Regions from separate parts of the Roseixanthobacter liquoris genome, predicted to be linked through region 2. Evidence: predicted binding sites of a transcription regulator. Region 2 holds the regulator's gene; the other holds the start of a gene.

Region 1 (7,496 bases), 1.2 Mb from region 2:
GCCGATTCTCTGCAACTTATGACCAATGTGAGTGAGGATGTTCGCGCCTGGGTTGATCTTGGTTCCGGCGGCGGATTTCCGGGTCTGGTGGTGGCGGCGGTGCTGGCGGAGCGGGAAGGCGGTCATATGGATCTGGTGGAGAGCGACAGCCGCAAGTCCGCCTTCCTGCGGGAGGCGGCGCGCCTCGCGGACCTTCCGGTGAGCGTGCATCCCCAACGCATCGAGCAGGTGGCGGAGGCATTGGCGCCTGGAAAACAGGTGGTTTCCGCCCGCGCTCTGGCGCCGCTTCCCAAATTGCTGGCGCTCGCCGCGCCGTTTTTCGCCGCCGGCGCCGTCGGGATCTTTCCGAAGGGCAAGGATTGGCAGCGCGAATTGACCGAAGCCCGCAAAGACTGGACACTCGATCTCGAACTGCGCGACAGCCTCAGCGATCCCCACGGGAAGATCCTGGTTGTGACGCGCGCCCTCAAAGCGGTCCCGTCCCCGGCCGTCCCCGGCGGACACCTACGCGGAAGCGCACATGACTGATTCCTCCGTCACCGCCCCCATCGTCGGCGGCGTCACGCCGCGCATCCTGGCGCTGGCGAACCAGAAGGGCGGGGTGGGCAAGACCACCACCGCCATCAATCTCGGCACGGCGCTGGCGGCCATCGGCGAGAGCGTGCTGGTGGTGGATCTCGATCCCCAGGGCAACGCCTCCACCGGCCTCGGCATCGATCGCGGCCGGCGCAAGCTGTCCACCTATGACGTGCTGAGCGGCGACGCCACCCTGGCGCAGGCGATCGTCGACACCGGCGTGCCCTCCCTGTTCGTCGCCCCTTCCACGCTGGATCTTTCCGGCCTGGAGCTGGAAATCGCCAATGAGCGCGACCGCGCCTTCCGCCTGCGCAACGCCCTGCGCGACATGGCGAACGACCCGGCGGCGCCGAAATTCACCTATGTGCTGATCGATTGCCCGCCCTCGCTCTCGCTCATCACCGTGAACGCCATGGCGGCGGCCCATGCCATATTGGTGCCGCTGCAATGCGAGTTCTTCGCGCTGGAGGGCCTCTCCCAATTGCTGAAGACCGTGGAGCAGGCGCGCACCGCCCTCAATCCCGATCTCACCATCCACGGCATCGTGCTGACCATGTATGACGCGCGCAACAATCTCTCCGACCAGGTGGTGGCGGACGTGCGCCAGTTCATGGGCGACAAGGTTTACGAGACCGTGATTCCGCGCAATGTGCGGGTCTCGGAAGCGCCGTCCTATGGCAAGCCGGTGCTGCTCTATGATCTGAAATGCGCGGGCTCGCAGGCCTATCTGCGGCTGGCCTCCGAAGTCATCCAGCGCGAGCGGGCCGCCCGCGCGGTCGCGGCCTGAGGCGGCACGTTCCAATGGGGAAGAAGGACATGGCGGAAGAAGGCCGCTCGCGGCTCGGCCGGGGGCTCGCGGCTTTGATCGGCGACATGGGGCAGGACGATACCCGTCCCGCGCCCAGCCAGAAGGGCGCGGGGACGCGCAAGGTGCCGATCGAATTCGTGCGCGCCAACCCGCGCAACCCGCGCCGCACCTTCCTGGAGGAGGGGCTGGACGATCTGGCCAGCTCGATCCGCGAGAAAGGCATCATCCAGCCCATCGTGGTGCGTCCGGTGGCGGACCATCCGGGCAGTTTCGAGATCGTCGCCGGCGAACGGCGCTGGCGCGCGGCCCAGCGCGCCGGCCTGCACGAGGTGCCGGTGGTGGTGCTGGAGCTCACCGACCGCGAGGCGCTGGAAATCGCCATCATCGAGAATGTGCAGCGCGCCGATCTGAACCCGGTGGAAGAGGGCCTGGGCTACGAGGCCCTGATGGCGCAGTTCGACTATACCCAGCTCGATCTGTCCAAGGTCATCGGCAAGAGCCGCTCGCACATCACCAACACCTTGCGGCTGCTGAAGCTGCCCGAAAGCGTGAAGGCCTATCTCGCCGAGGGACGCCTCTCCGCCGGCCACGCCCGCGCCCTCCTGGCCCATGACGATCCCGCCAGCATCGCCCGTGACGTGGTGGAGAAGGGCCTGAGCGTGCGGGACGTGGAGGCCATGGGCAAGGTGCGGGACGCGCTTGTCGCCGCGCCGGCGCCCAAGCCCGCCCCCGCCCCCAAGGATGCCGATACCCGCGCGCTGGAAAAGCGCCTCACGGATGCGCTCGGGCTGGCGGTGAGCCTCCAGGCCAGGGGCGAGGCGGGCGAACTGCGCATCCGCTATGGCGACCTCGACCAATTGGACCTGATCTGCCGCCGCCTCGGCGTAGCCTGATGCCTCCGGCCTGATCCGGCAAAGACCTTTCCCGCCTTTTCCCCCACCCCACGCCCAGCCGCACAAATCTTTATGCTGCAACGCGTCATGCGCGTGTCACGGGCTGGTGCGAGGTAACGGAAGGTTTTCCCGGGTCGGTTGAGGGGGGTTCGATGACGGCGCACACTGCTGCGAAACCGGCGCATGCCCATGGGGCGGCGCACGGCCACGCGCATCGCGAAAAGCCGGTGAAGCTCGATCGCAAGAACGGCGCACCGGAGATTTTCATCTTCTTCGCCCTGCTGATCGGTGGCCTTGGCTACACGGTGTGGTCCATCTGGACCGACGTGCAGGCGGCCTCCCCGGGCGTGCTCACCTTCGCGCCGTTCATGCTGCTGCTGCTGGCGCTGCTGATCGCGCTCGGCTTCGAGTTCGTGAACGGCTTCCACGACACCGCGAACGCGGTGGCGACGGTGATCTACACCAATTCGCTGCCCGCCCATTTCGCGGTCGTGTGGTCCGGCGGCTGGAACTTCCTCGGCGTGCTGGTGTCCTCGGGTGCGGTGGCGTTCGGCATCATCTCACTTCTGCCGGTGGAACTCATCCTGCACGTGGGCACCGGCGCCGGCATGGCCATGGTGTTCGCCCTGCTGATCGCCGCCATCATCTGGAACCTCGGCACCTGGTATCTCGGCCTGCCGGCCTCCTCCTCCCACACCCTGATCGGCTCGATCATCGGCGTCGGCATCGCCAACCAGCTCATCCAGGGCAAGAGCGGCGTCGCCGGCGTGGACTGGAGCCAGGCCGCCAATGTGGGCTATGCGCTGCTGCTCTCCCCGGTGGTCGGCTTCTTCGCCGCCGGCCTGCTGCTGCTGACCATGAAGGTGCTCATCAAGAACCCCGCCCTCTATGCCGAGCCCAAGCCCAATCATGCGCCGCCGTGGTGGATCCGCGGCTTGCTGGTGCTCACTTGCACGGGCGTTTCCTTCGCCCACGGCTCGAACGACGGCCAGAAGGGCATGGGCCTCATCATGCTGATCCTGATCGGCATCGTGCCCACGGCCTATGCTTTGAACCGGGCCATCGATTCCACCGACGTCGCCCAGTTCCGCGCCCTCGCCTCGGTGACCCAGGCGTCGCTGGTCAAGGCCTCCAACAATGCCGCCGCGCCCGCCGATCCGCGCCAGGCGTTGACCGATTATGTGCGCGACCGCAAGCTGAGCCCTGAAACGGTGCCGGCCCTCGCCGCCGTGGCGGGTGAAATCTCCGCCCTGGTGGGCAATCACGAGACGCTCGCCCAGGTGCCTGCCGCTGCCGTGCCCAACATGCGCAACGACATGTATCTGGCCTCGGAAACCATCCGCCTGATGGGCCGCCAGAAGGAACCCACCTTCGATACCGAGACCAGCGACAACCTCGCCGCCTTCAAGCGCGCCCTCGACAACGCCACGAAATTCATACCGCTGTGGGTGAAGGTGGCGGTGGCCATCGCCCTTGGCCTCGGCACAATGGTGGGCTGGAAGCGCATCGTCGTGACGGTGGGCGAGAAGATCGGCAAGACCCATCTCACCTACGCCCAGGGCGGTTCCGCGGAACTGGTCGCCATGGGCACCATTTTCGCCGCCGACATGTATGGCCTTCCGGTTTCCACCACACACGTCCTCTCTTCGGGCGTCGCGGGAACTATGGCGGCCAACAAGTCCGGTCTCCAGCTCTCCACCGTGCGCAACCTCGCCATGGCCTGGGTGCTCACGCTGCCGGTGGCGATCATCCTCTCCGGCGGGCTCTACATCCTGCTGCGCCAGCTGATGTGACCGGGCGGGGCGGCCGGTTGCCCCGGCGCGCCGCACGGGTCCGACATGGGCGCGGTACCTTCGGGTGCCGCGCCTTTTTCGTTTGCGCGCGCCCCCTTTCGCGCATTCCTTTCGCGCCCTTGCGTCGGACAGGGGGCGGTCACGGCCGGGCCTCTCCGAGGGATGAGGGAAGGAGCGCCCTTTTCCCTCGCCGGCCCCCAATGACGGGGGAAAGCGCCGGCGGCGCGATTTCCTTGCCCGGCCGCGTGCTCTAGCCTGCGGCCATGACCAGCGAAGGGCTCCATCCGCAAGCCGATCCCGTCGAAAGCGATCCCGTCCCGGCCGCGGCGGGGGAGGGCGCGCGCGCCGCAAAGGCTCAGGCGCCGCGCGCCGCCGAAGGGCATGTCACGCCGGTCATGGCCCAGTTCGTGGAGATCAAGGCGGCCAATCCCGACTGCCTGCTGTTCTACCGCATGGGCGATTTCTACGAATTGTTCTTCGAGGATGCCGAGCAGGCCTCCCAGGCGCTGGGCATCGTTCTCACCAAGCGCGGCAAGCACCTGGGCGAGGACATCCCCATGTGCGGCGTGCCGGTGTCGCGGGCGGAGGAATATCTCCACAAGCTGATCGCGCTCGGCTTCCGCGTCGCGGTGTGCGAGCAGCTGGAAGATCCCGCGGAGGCGCGCAAGCGCGGCGGCAAAAGCGTGGTGCGGCGGGACGTGACCCGCCTCGTCACCCCCGGCACCCTCACCGAGGACGCCTTGCTCGACGCGCGGCGCGACAATGTGTTGCTCGCCGTCGCCCGCACCCGCGCCGGTGGGGAGGGCGATGCCCATGCCTATGCGCTGGCCTATGCGGACGTTTCCACCGGCGGCTTCCGCGTGGTCTCCACCAATCGCGCCGACCTTACCGCCGACCTTGCCCGCATCGAGCCGGCGGAAGTCCTGATCTCGGACGCGCTGTATGAAGACGGCGACCTGCGCGAGATCTGGGATCAGCTTCCCGCCGTCACCCCCCTGCCGCGCCAGGGGTTCGAGGGCGCGGGCGCGGAAGGCCGGCTCGCGGGCTTCTTCGGCGTCGCGACGCTGGAGGCATTCGGCGCCTTCTCCCGCGCCGAGCTGATCGCCGCCGCCGCCATCGTCGCCTATGTGGAGCGCACCCAATTGGGCGCGCGGCCGGCCCTGGCACCGCCGGTGCGCGAGGCCGACGGCGCCCTGATGCTGATCGATGCCGGCACGCGCGCCAATCTGGAGCTGGTGCGCACGCTCGCCGGCGAGCGACGCGGCTCGCTCCTCGCCGCCGTCGATCGCACTGTGACCGCCGCCGGCGCGCGCCTGCTGGCACGGCGCATTTCCGAGCCGCTCACCGATCTTGCCGCCATCCGCGCGCGGCACGATGCGGTGGAATTTCTCGCCGGCAATGCCGAGATCCTCGCCGTTCTGCGGCGCGGGCTGGCCGGGGCGCCGGATCTGGCGCGCGCCCTCTCCCGGCTGTCCCTCGGCCGGGCGAGCCCGCGCGACCTTGCTGCCGTCGGCCGGGGGCTGGAGGAAGGGTTCGCGCTCGCCGCCGCCTTTGTCGACGAGCCGCCGCGCGATCTGGCCCGCGCCATCCTCGCTTTGGCCGGCATGGACCGGGAGCTGGCGCGCGACCTTGCCGCCGCCCTGGAGGACGAGCCGCCGCTCACCCGCCGCGATGGCGGCTTCATCCGCGCGGGCTACGATGCCGACCTCGACGCGACGCGGGCGCTGCGCGACGAGAGCCGGCGCGTGGTGGCGGCGCTGGAGCGGCGCTATGTGGACGAGACCGGCATCCGCTCCCTGAAGATCCGGCACAATGCGGTGCTGGGCTATTTCGTGGAGGTCACCGCCCAGCATGGCGAGCGCCTGCGCGAGGCGCCGTTTTCCGCCACCTTCGTGCATCGCCAGACGCTGGCCGGCGCGGTGCGCTTCACCAGCGTGGAACTAGGCGATCTGGAAAGCCGCATCGCCAGCGCCGGCGAGCGATCGCTCGCGCTGGAGCAGCATATTTTCGACCGCCTCGCCGCCGCCGTGGTGGCGCAGGCGGGCGCGATCCGCGCCGCCGCCGAGGCTCTTGCGGAACTCGATGTGTTCGCCGGCCTCGCGCGCCTCGCCGTGGACGAGCGCCATGTGCGCCCGGAGATGACCGGTGGCGTCGATTTCGAGGTCCAGGGCGGACGCCATCCGGTGGTGGAGCAGGCGCTGGCGAAGGGCGGCGGGCCGTTCGTCGCCAATGATTGCGATCTGTCCGCCCCGCCCGGCAAGGAGGCCGGCCGGATCTGGCTCGTGACCGGCCCGAACATGGCGGGCAAGTCCACCTTCCTGCGCCAGAACGCGCTGATAGCGGTGCTGGCGCAGGCCGGCGCCTTCGTGCCGGCGCGCGCCGCGCGGCTGGGGGTGGTGGATCGCCTGTTTTCCCGCGTCGGCGCGGCGGACGATCTGGCGCGCGGCCGCTCCACCTTCATGGTGGAAATGGTGGAGACCGCCGCCATCCTGAACCAGGCGACCCCGCGCTCGCTGGTGATCCTCGACGAGATCGGGCGCGGCACCTCCACCTTCGACGGCATGTCGATCGCCTGGGCGAGCCTGGAGCACCTGCACGAGATCAACCGCAGCCGGGCCCTGTTCGCCACCCATTTCCACGAATTGACCGCCCTGACCCAGCGCTGCGAGCGGCTGATGAACGCCACCGTGAAGGTGGCGGAATGGCAGGGCGACGTGGTGTTCCTGCATGAGGTGATCGCCGGAGCGGCGGATCGCTCCTACGGCATCCAGGTGGCGAAGCTCGCCGGCCTGCCGCCTGCGGTGATCGCCCGCGCCAAATCCGTGCTGGCGGAACTGGAAGCGGCGGAGCGGGCGGCGCCGGCGCAGAAGCTGCTGGACGAGCTGCCTTTGTTCGCCGCCGCCCGCCGGCCGGACCCGCCCGCCGCGGCGCGGGCGCCCGATCCCGCTCTGACGGCGCTGGACGGGCTCGATCCCGACAGCCTCACGCCGCGCGAGGCGCTGGAGGCGCTGTACAAGCTCAAGGGCTTGCGGACACAGAAGGCCGGCTGAGAGGGCGCGCGCCGAGACGATGCGTCAGCTCAAGAAGGAAGCGCATGCCGCCGCCCTCGTGAGGCGGGGAGAAAAGCCCCGGATCAGCCGCCGCCCGGCGCGGGCGCGGCTAGGGGCGCGGTCATGGGGGCCGTGCCGGCGTCCAGCGGCGGCGGGGCTGAGACCTGCGGCTGCCATTCTCCCCAGGCGGTGAAGGCATCCTGGAACGCCTGTTCCCCCGGCGCGCCCTTCTCGAACGCGATGATCGCCCGCTTGTTATTGGTATAGACCACCGGAATGTCGATCCACGGCCGGGTCTGAAGCAGTTGGATATTGCGCTGGCGATCCGCCGGCACGGCCGAGAGGCCCACCAGGAAATAGGTCGGGTTCACCCGCA
Region 2 (8,242 bases):
GGTAGCGGCGCGCCATCTTGATGGCGCACTCCAGCGCTTCCGCACCGGAATTGGTGAAGAACATGGTATCGGCGAAGGTCACGGCCTTCAGCCGCTCGGCCAGGCGCTCGCCACCGACGATGCGGAACAGGTTCGAGGTGTGCCAGAGCTTTCCCGCCTGCTCGGTCAGGGCCGAGACCAGATAGGGATGGGCGTGCCCGAGGATGTTGACCGCAATGCCGGCGGTGAAATCGAGAAAACGTCGCCCGTCCGTCGTGACGAGCCAGCAGCCCTCTCCCCTTTCAAAAACGAGGTCGATGCGCGCGTAGGTCGGCAGAACGGGGGTGATCACGGAACCCCTCCTCTTGGGGTGGGGCGAAACGCACAGCGTCTCGCCGGACATCAGAAACGCCAAAGGCCGCCCTCGCGGGGCGGCCCGACAAAAAGGGATTCTAATGATCGCGCGCGTGAGGTCAACAGAGCGCAGCCGTTAACCTGATTGTAACGACTTGGGGACAACGGCGCGGGAATGCATTCCGACTCTGTGCGCGGGTGCGTGCATATTGTAGTTTGCTCGTGGCCGACCACGACATGTCGTGCAGGCCTGTTCCCCAAGTGACGTTGGGCCCTGCGAACCCGCGTGCAATGGCGCGCCTGGGTGCGGGAGAAGAGTCGAAGGAGGAGAGCGATGAGCTGGAACGACGAGCGCGTCGAACTCTTGAAGAAGCTCTGGGGCGAAGGGCTTTCCGCAAGCCAGATCGCCGGCGAGCTGGGCGGCATCACCCGCAATGCGGTGATCGGAAAAGTGCACCGCCTCGGCCTCTCCGGCCGTGCGAAATCAACGGTTCCCGCGGCTCGCCCGCGCAAGGCGCGGCCGGAAGCGCCCGCACACAAGCCCGCGCCTCAGCCGCAGACCATCGGCAACACCGCGCTCGCCCCCGCGCTGGAAGCCTTCGTGGCGCCCGAGCCCGCGCCGCGCCCGGCCTCCGCCGGCAATGTGGTCGCCATGGGCCAGCGCTGCACCATCATGAACCTCACCGAGGGCACCTGCCGCTGGCCGATCGGTGAGCCGGGCACGGAAAGCTTCTATTTCTGCGGCGGGCGCAGCCTCACCGGCATGCCTTATTGCACGACCCATGCGCGGATGGCCTACCAGCCCACGCAGGATCGCCGCCGGGACCGTCGCGTCGCCCGCATCTGAGCGGCGCGCACCGGGAACGACATGTGCCGGCGCAAGCGTTTGCCGGCACATGCAAGGAAGGACCCCGGAGCAGATCGCCGGGCATGCGAGGCGGGGAACGACCGGCGTGGGCCTCGGCCCAATCGGGGAAGGCGTTCCCGGAGCGGGTCTTTCGAGAAGGGCGCGCCGCTCGCCCGGGCGTCGAAGCCATTTTAGGGTCTGCCAGCGACCGGCTGGGCCCTGCTGAAACGCCAAAGGGGCCCTGCCCGCCGCGCGAGATGGCGTGCCGCGATGGGCGACCAGCCGCAGCGACCCGATTTGCGCGAAGATCGCATCATACGAAACGGACAGCCGGCCAGGCGCATCGGCCGGGCCAGGATTTGCGCCTTGCCCCCCGCCTGTGGGCCGGCGCCTGCGCGCCATCACTTTTCGCGAAATAATGATCTTGGCGATGTGCGCCGCAGAGCATCCGGCGGCTTGCCGGGGGTGCGAGCGCGACAGGGATCGACCTGCCGGCGCCCGCCGCGTCTGGCCCCTGGCGCTCAATGCACGCGGGCGAACATCTCGTTGAAGGAATAGCCGGCGCCGCGCACGGTGCGGATCGGATCGGACTGCCGGCCCCGGTTGATCGCCTTGCGCAGGCGGCCCACATGCACGTCCACCGTGCGCTCGTCGATATAGACGTCCTGTCCCCAGACGCCGTCGAGCAATTGCTCGCGGGAGAACACCCGTCCGGGGCTCTGCATCAGGAATTCCAGCAGGCGGAATTCCGTCGGCCCGAGATGGACCTCGCGCCCCGACCGGTGGACCCGGTGGGTCTCCCGGTCCAGCTCGATATCGCCGGCCCGCAGCAGGGTCGCCACATGCTCCGGCTTCGCCCGCCGCAGCAGCGCCCGCACCCGCGCCAGAAGCTCGGGAACGGAGAAGGGCTTGACGACATAATCGTCGGCCCCGGTGGCGAGGCCGCGCACGCGTTCCGTCTCGTCGCCGCGGGCGGTGAGCATGATCACCGGCAGCCGCTCGGTTTCCGGGCGCGTGCGCAGGCGGCGGCACAGTTCGATGCCCGACAATCCGGGCAGCATCCAGTCGAGGATGACGAGGTCCGGCACGCTTTCGCGCAACCGGGTCTCGCCCTCATCGCCCCGTCCGACGCTCTCGACGAAATAGCCTTCCGACTCCAGATTGTAGCGGAGCAGAAGGGTCAGCGGTTCCTCGTCCTCGATAATCAAGATACGCGCAGGCACGGATTTTACCCCTGAAGGCTATGCCCCGGGAAAGCGACGGTCGTCTCGCTGGAGACATCCGCCTTCGGGCGCTCTTCGGACAACATCTGTCCCGAAACCATGTAATAGATGGTTTCCGCGATATTGGTCGCGTGGTCGCCGATGCGCTCGATATTCTTGGCGCAGAACAGAAGATGCGTGCACACCGAGATGTTGCGCGGATCTTCCATCATATAGGTGAGGAGCTCGCGGAACAGGGACGTGTACATGGTGTCGATGCCGCTGTCGCGCACCCACACGTCCACGGCCTTCGCCTGGTCGCGGCTGGCGTAGGCGTCCAGCACTTCCTTGAGCTGCTCCAGCACCAGGTCGGACATGTGCTCGACGCCGCGCACCAGCTTCTGGGGGTGATATTCCCCCTCGATGGCGAGGACGCGCTTGCCCACGTTCTTCGCGAGGTCGCCGATGCGCTCCAGGTCGGAGGCGATGCGGATCGAGGCCACCACATCGCGCAGGTCGCTGGCCACCGGCTGGCGCTTGGCGATGCAGATGATGGCCTTTTCCTCGATCTCCCGCTGGAGGTGATCGACGCTCGCATCGAGCAGGATCACCCGCTGGGCGGAAGCGGTGTCGCGGCGGATCAGGGCATTGACGGCGTCAGCCACCATGCGCTCCGACTGGCCACCCATTTCGACGACCTTGCGGCCGATCTCCTTCAGCTCGGCGTCGAAGGCCGAGACGGTATGGTCGGACATCTGGCAGATCCTTGCTCGGTCAGCCGAAGCGGCCGGTGATGTAATCGCGGGTCTTGATCTGCTTGGGGTTGGTGAAGATCACGTCGGACGGCGCGACCTCGACCAGCTCACCCAGGTAGAAGAAGGCGGTGATATCGGCGCAGCGCGCCGCCTGCTGCATGTTGTGGGTCACGATGACGATCGTGAAATCCTGCTTCAGCTCGTCGATCAGGTCCTCGATCTTCGAGGTGGAGATCGGGTCGAGCGCGGAGGTCGGCTCGTCCAGCAGGATCACTTCCGGCTGCACGGCAATGGTGCGGGCGATGCACAGGCGCTGCTGCTGGCCGCCGGACATGCCGAGCGCCGAGGTGTGCAGGCGGTCCTTGGTTTCTTCCCAGATGGCGGCCTTGCGCAGGCAGCTTTCCACCCGCTCGTCCATCTTCGCCTTGTTGAGGTTCTCGTGCAGGCGCACGCCGAAGGCGATGTTGTCATAGATCGACATGGGGAACGGCGTGGGCTTCTGGAACACCATGCCGATGCGCGTGCGCACGACGGTGGGGTCCAGCTCCTTGCCGACGATGTTCACGCCGTCGAACATGACGCCGCCCTCGGCGCGCTGGCCGGGATAAAGGTCGTACATGCGGTTGAACACGCGCAGCAAGGTGGACTTGCCGCAGCCCGAGGGCCCGATCATCGCGGTCACGCGCTTCTCGGGGATCTCGAAATTGATGTTCTTCAGCGCGTGGTTCTGCCCGTAATAGAAATCGAGCTTCTCCACCTTGATCTTGGTCGGCGCCTGGACCGCATCGGGCTTGGCCGAGACGGAAGAGGAGATATTGAAGGTCGGATCCACTGCAGAGTTCATGTCAGCCTCATTCGGTCTCTGGTCGCCCGGTGGGCCGGCCTGCTGCCGGCCCGGGCGGTGATCTTGGGCGCCCTCTGGGCGGTGATCTCAGGGTGCCGGCTCAGTGCGTGCGTGCCAGCACCAGGCGGGACACGACGTTCAGAACCAGAACGCCCACGGTGATGAGCAGGGCACCGGCCCAGGCCAGCGACACCCAGTCGTCGAACGGGCTTCCGGCATATTGATAGATCGCGATTGGCAAGCTGGCCATGGGCTTGCTGAGATCGGTCGACCAGGAATTATTGCCGAGCGAGGTGAACAGCAGCGGCGCCGTTTCACCGGCCGCGCGCGCGATCGCCAGCAGGATGCCGGTGACGATGCCGGCGCGCGCCGCCCGCCAGGTGATCATGATGACCACTTTCCATTGCGGCGCCCCGAGCGCGAACGCCGCTTCGCGCAGGCCCACCGGAACCAGGTTCAGCATGTCCTCGGTGGTCCGCACGATCACGGGAATGACCAGGATCGCCAGCGCGATGGCACCCGCCCAGCCGGAGAAGCCGCCGAACGGCACCACCAGGAACTGGTAGATGAACAGGCCGACCAGGATCGAAGGCGCCGAGAGCAGGATGTCGTTCACGAAGCGGGCGGCGGAGCCGATCTTCGTGCCCTTGCCGTTCTCGGCAAGGAAGGTGCCGGCGAACAGGCCGATGGGACCGCCGATGGCCAGCGCGATGCCGATCTGGATCAGCGATCCGACGATGGCATTCAGCAGGCCGCCGCCCTGGCCGGGAGGCGCCGTCACCTTGGTGAACACATTGAGGTTGAGGGCCGGAAGACCCCGGGAAATCAGGGTCCACAGGATCCAGGCCAGCAGGAAGATCGCGAACACCGCGAACCCCGTGGAGACGACCTTGACCGTATAGTCCTTGGCGCGGCGTGCTGCGAGGGATGCCATGACGTTTGCCTCCCGGATCAATCAAGCCGCGAGCGCACGAGCGCACGGGACAGGGCAAGGACGATGAACGAGATCACGAACAGGATGAAGCCCAGCTGAAGCAGCGAGGTCAGCTTCAGCGAGCCGATCGACGCTTCGGGGAACTCGTTCGCGATGGTGGAGGCGATGGTCGCGCCGGGCGCGAACAGGGAGGCCGAGAGGCGGGTCGCATTGCCGATCACGAAGGTGACGGCCATGGTCTCGCCGAGCGCGCGCCCGAGGCCCAGCATCACGGCGCCGACCATGGCGGTCTTGCCGTAGGGCACCGAGACGTTCTTATAGACCTCGAAGGTGGTGCCGCCGACGCCGTAGGCGGATTCCTTGAGCATCGGAGGCACGGATTCCAGCGTCTCGACGAACATGGCGGTGATGAAGGGGATGATCATCACGGCCAGGATCACGCCGGCGGTGAGCATGCCCGAGCCGAGCGGCGGCCCCATGAACAGGGCGCCGATGACCGGCAGGGGGCCGAGCCATTCGATCAGCGGCGGCTGCACATAGGCGGCCACCAGCGGGACGATCACGAAGAAGCCCCACATGCCGTAGATGATCGAGGGCACCGCCGCGAGCAGCTGCACCGCGACGCCGATCGGGCGCTTCAGGGGCTGCGGGGCGATCTCGGTGAGGAAGAAGGCGATGCCGAACGAAAGCGGCAGGGCGACGATGACCGCGATCACGGCGCTGAAGATCGTGCCGTAGATCATCACCAGGGCGCCGAAATTCTCGGTCACCGGGTTCCAGGCGGACGACCAGAGGAATTCCAGGCCGAAATGCTGAAGCGCGGGAAGGCCGCCTTCGAACAATTGGGCGATGATCAGACCCAGCAGGATCAGGACGAAGAACCCGCTCGCCCACAGGGCGGCGACGAAGATGCGATCGGCGATTGCCCCGACGCCCTTCGCCTCGCCGATGGGAATGATCCCGTCCGACCTCAGTTTATCGACCGTTGCGTCCATCGCCCGATGATCCCCAAATCCCGCGCGCCGCACAGCTCGCGCTCATGAAAACAGATCGCGCAGGCGACACGCGCACGGCTGCCGCGCGCACCATCGCCTCGAAATCCATCACTTCCAGGATGCCGGCCGGATGCCGGACCCCGATCGAATTCGCTTTGTGCCGGGCTGTGCCCGTCACAGGGATACGCGCCGCGAACCAGCCCCCGGCGCACCGTCCTGCGGCTCGCACCGGGCCGAACCGCCCGCGCCCCACACCCGCGTTACCGCACCCAAAATTACCGCACCAAAATTACCGCACCAAAATTGCCGCACCCGATGCCGCCGGCCCGCCAAATGCCCTGCATCGAGCGCCTGACCAGCATCTTCGTGCCGGCAATCTTCAGCAGGCGACGTGTCGAGCCGGCCGCGCCTTCGGCGCAGCTTTCCGAGAAACCGGTGCCCGGCCGCCTTGGCGGACGTCCTAAACAGTGGAAATCCTACGCACCGTTCACCGAGGCTGCCGTACCGGCAGCTTGAACCGGGCAAAGCCCCCGCCTCTTCCTCACGGAAAAGGCGGGGGCCTCGCGATCAGGGATCAGAAAACGGGCTTGCCGTCCGGAGCCTTCACTTCAGACTTCCAAGCCGCCTTGACGCGCTCCACAACCGCTTCGGGAAGCGGGATGTAGTGCAGCTTCTCGGCCATCTCGCTGCCTTCCTTGCCGTAGGCCCAGTCGAAGAACTTCATCACTTCGCGCGAAGCGTCCACATTGGTGGGGTTCTTCGGCAGAAGGATGTAGGTCGGGCTCACGATCGGCCACGCGCCGGCGCCGGCGGTGTTGATCATGGAAGCGGCGAAGTCCTTGGAACCGGCCCAGTCGGCCGCGGCAGCGGCTTCGATGAAGGCGGGAACTTCGGGCGACAGGAACTTGCCGGCCTTGTTCTGCAGCTGGGTCACCACGAGCTTGTTGGCGGCGGCGTAGATGAACTCCACGTAGCCGATGCCACCCTTGGTGTTCTTCACGTTGCCGGTCACGCCTTCATTGCCCTTGGCGCCAGCGCCCGTGGGCCACTGAACCGAGGTGGCAGCGCCCACCTTGGACTTCCATTCCGGAGAGACTTCCGAAAGGTAGCTGGTGAAGATGTAGGTCGTGCCCGAAGCGTCCGAACGATAGACGGGAACGATCGCGGTGGAGGGCAGCTTCAGGCCGGGGTTCAGGTCGGCGATGACCTTGTCGTCCCACTTGGTGATCTTGCCGAGATAGATGTCGGCGAGCACCGGGCCGGTGAGCTTGAGCTGGTTGGTCTCGACGCCGTCCAGATTGACGGTGGCGACAACCGAACCGATCACGGCCGGGAACTGGAGCAGGTTCGCGGAAGCGAGCTTGTCGGACGCCATCGGAGCATCCGAAGCGCCGAAATCGACCGTGCGGTTGACGATCTGGTTCTGACCGCCGCCGGAGCCGATGGACTGATAGTTCAGGCCGTTGCCGGTCTTCTCTTTATACTTGGCGCCCCAGGTCTGGTAGACGGGGGCCGGGAACGACGCGCCAGCGCCATTGATATCGATGGCGAAAGCGCCGCCAGCGAAAAGGGAGCTGGCAACAGCAATCGCTGCGCCAAGAGCGGTGGTGAGCTTCACGGGGTTCTCTCCTTGACCAATAGGTGTCGCCCGTCGGCTGTCTGCCGCGACGCAACATTGGGCCGGTTAACTGTAACGGTCCGGCGACACGGTTCTATGACCCCAACGTGACAGCGCGATGACGCTTCACACCTTTGATTTTACAGCGATTTTTTCGGGTACATCCACGAGATCGAACCTGACCGTAAAAGTTGCACCGGCATCTTGCCGGCTCTCGATCCCCAGGCGCCCTCTATGACGCGCCACAATATGCTTCACGATCGCCAGGCCCAGCCCGGTTCCGCCCTGGTCCCGGCTCACCGCCACATCCACCCGGTAGAAGCGTTCCGTGAGGCGCGGAAGGTGCTCGGGCGAGATGCCCGGGCCGAAATCCTGAACCGAAACCACCGCCGCCGGCGCTCCGGCCCGCTCGATGCCCACGGCCACTTCCACGCGGTGCCCATTGGCCCCGTACTTCAGCGCATTCTCGACCAGATTTTCGAACAGGCGGATCAATTCGTCCCGTTCGCCAAGGACATAGACCGGCTCCGGCGGACGGCGGACCTCGATCGTCACGTCCCGGTCCTGCGCCAGCGGGCCAAGGGTGTCGCACACATGGGCGACGATGCCGCCCAGCTCCACCGGGGTTTCCGGCCGCACATGGGCGTTCAGCTCGATGCGGGACAGCGACAGCAGATCCTCGATCAGGCGCGACATGCGGCGCGCCTGCGCGGC

What was found. The regulator PhoB, encoded in region 2, activates phosphate uptake and scavenging genes when phosphate is short. The targets are predictions, from matches to a motif close to TGTCATNNANCTGTCAT.
Region 1: a site for PhoB is predicted at 2,361-2,377, ahead of V5F84_RS02065 (inorganic phosphate transporter). Genes of this name have one in related genera too.

Annotation. Positions count from the first base shown of each region.
Region 1 is NZ_CM195537.1:470,998-478,493, reverse strand. It holds gene rsmG (16S rRNA (guanine(527)-N(7))-methyltransferase RsmG) at 1-528, shown strand, start outside; gene V5F84_RS02075 (ParA family protein) at 521-1,363, shown strand; gene V5F84_RS02070 (ParB/RepB/Spo0J family partition protein) at 1,393-2,277, shown strand; gene V5F84_RS02065 (inorganic phosphate transporter) at 2,430-4,070, shown strand; gene mutS (DNA mismatch repair protein MutS) at 4,334-7,120, shown strand; gene V5F84_RS02055 (hypothetical protein) at 7,204-7,496, opposite strand, start outside.
Region 2 is NZ_CM195537.1:1,636,176-1,644,417, reverse strand. It holds gene V5F84_RS07300 (aspartate aminotransferase family protein) at 1-331, opposite strand, end outside; gene V5F84_RS07295 (GcrA family cell cycle regulator) at 668-1,180, shown strand; gene phoB (phosphate regulon transcriptional regulator PhoB) at 1,702-2,403, opposite strand; gene phoU (phosphate signaling complex protein PhoU) at 2,409-3,137, opposite strand; gene pstB (phosphate ABC transporter ATP-binding protein PstB) at 3,157-3,981, opposite strand; gene pstA (phosphate ABC transporter permease PstA) at 4,082-4,915, opposite strand; gene pstC (phosphate ABC transporter permease subunit PstC) at 4,933-5,910, opposite strand; gene pstS (phosphate ABC transporter substrate-binding protein PstS) at 6,485-7,528, opposite strand; gene V5F84_RS07260 (ATP-binding protein) at 7,655-8,242, opposite strand, start outside.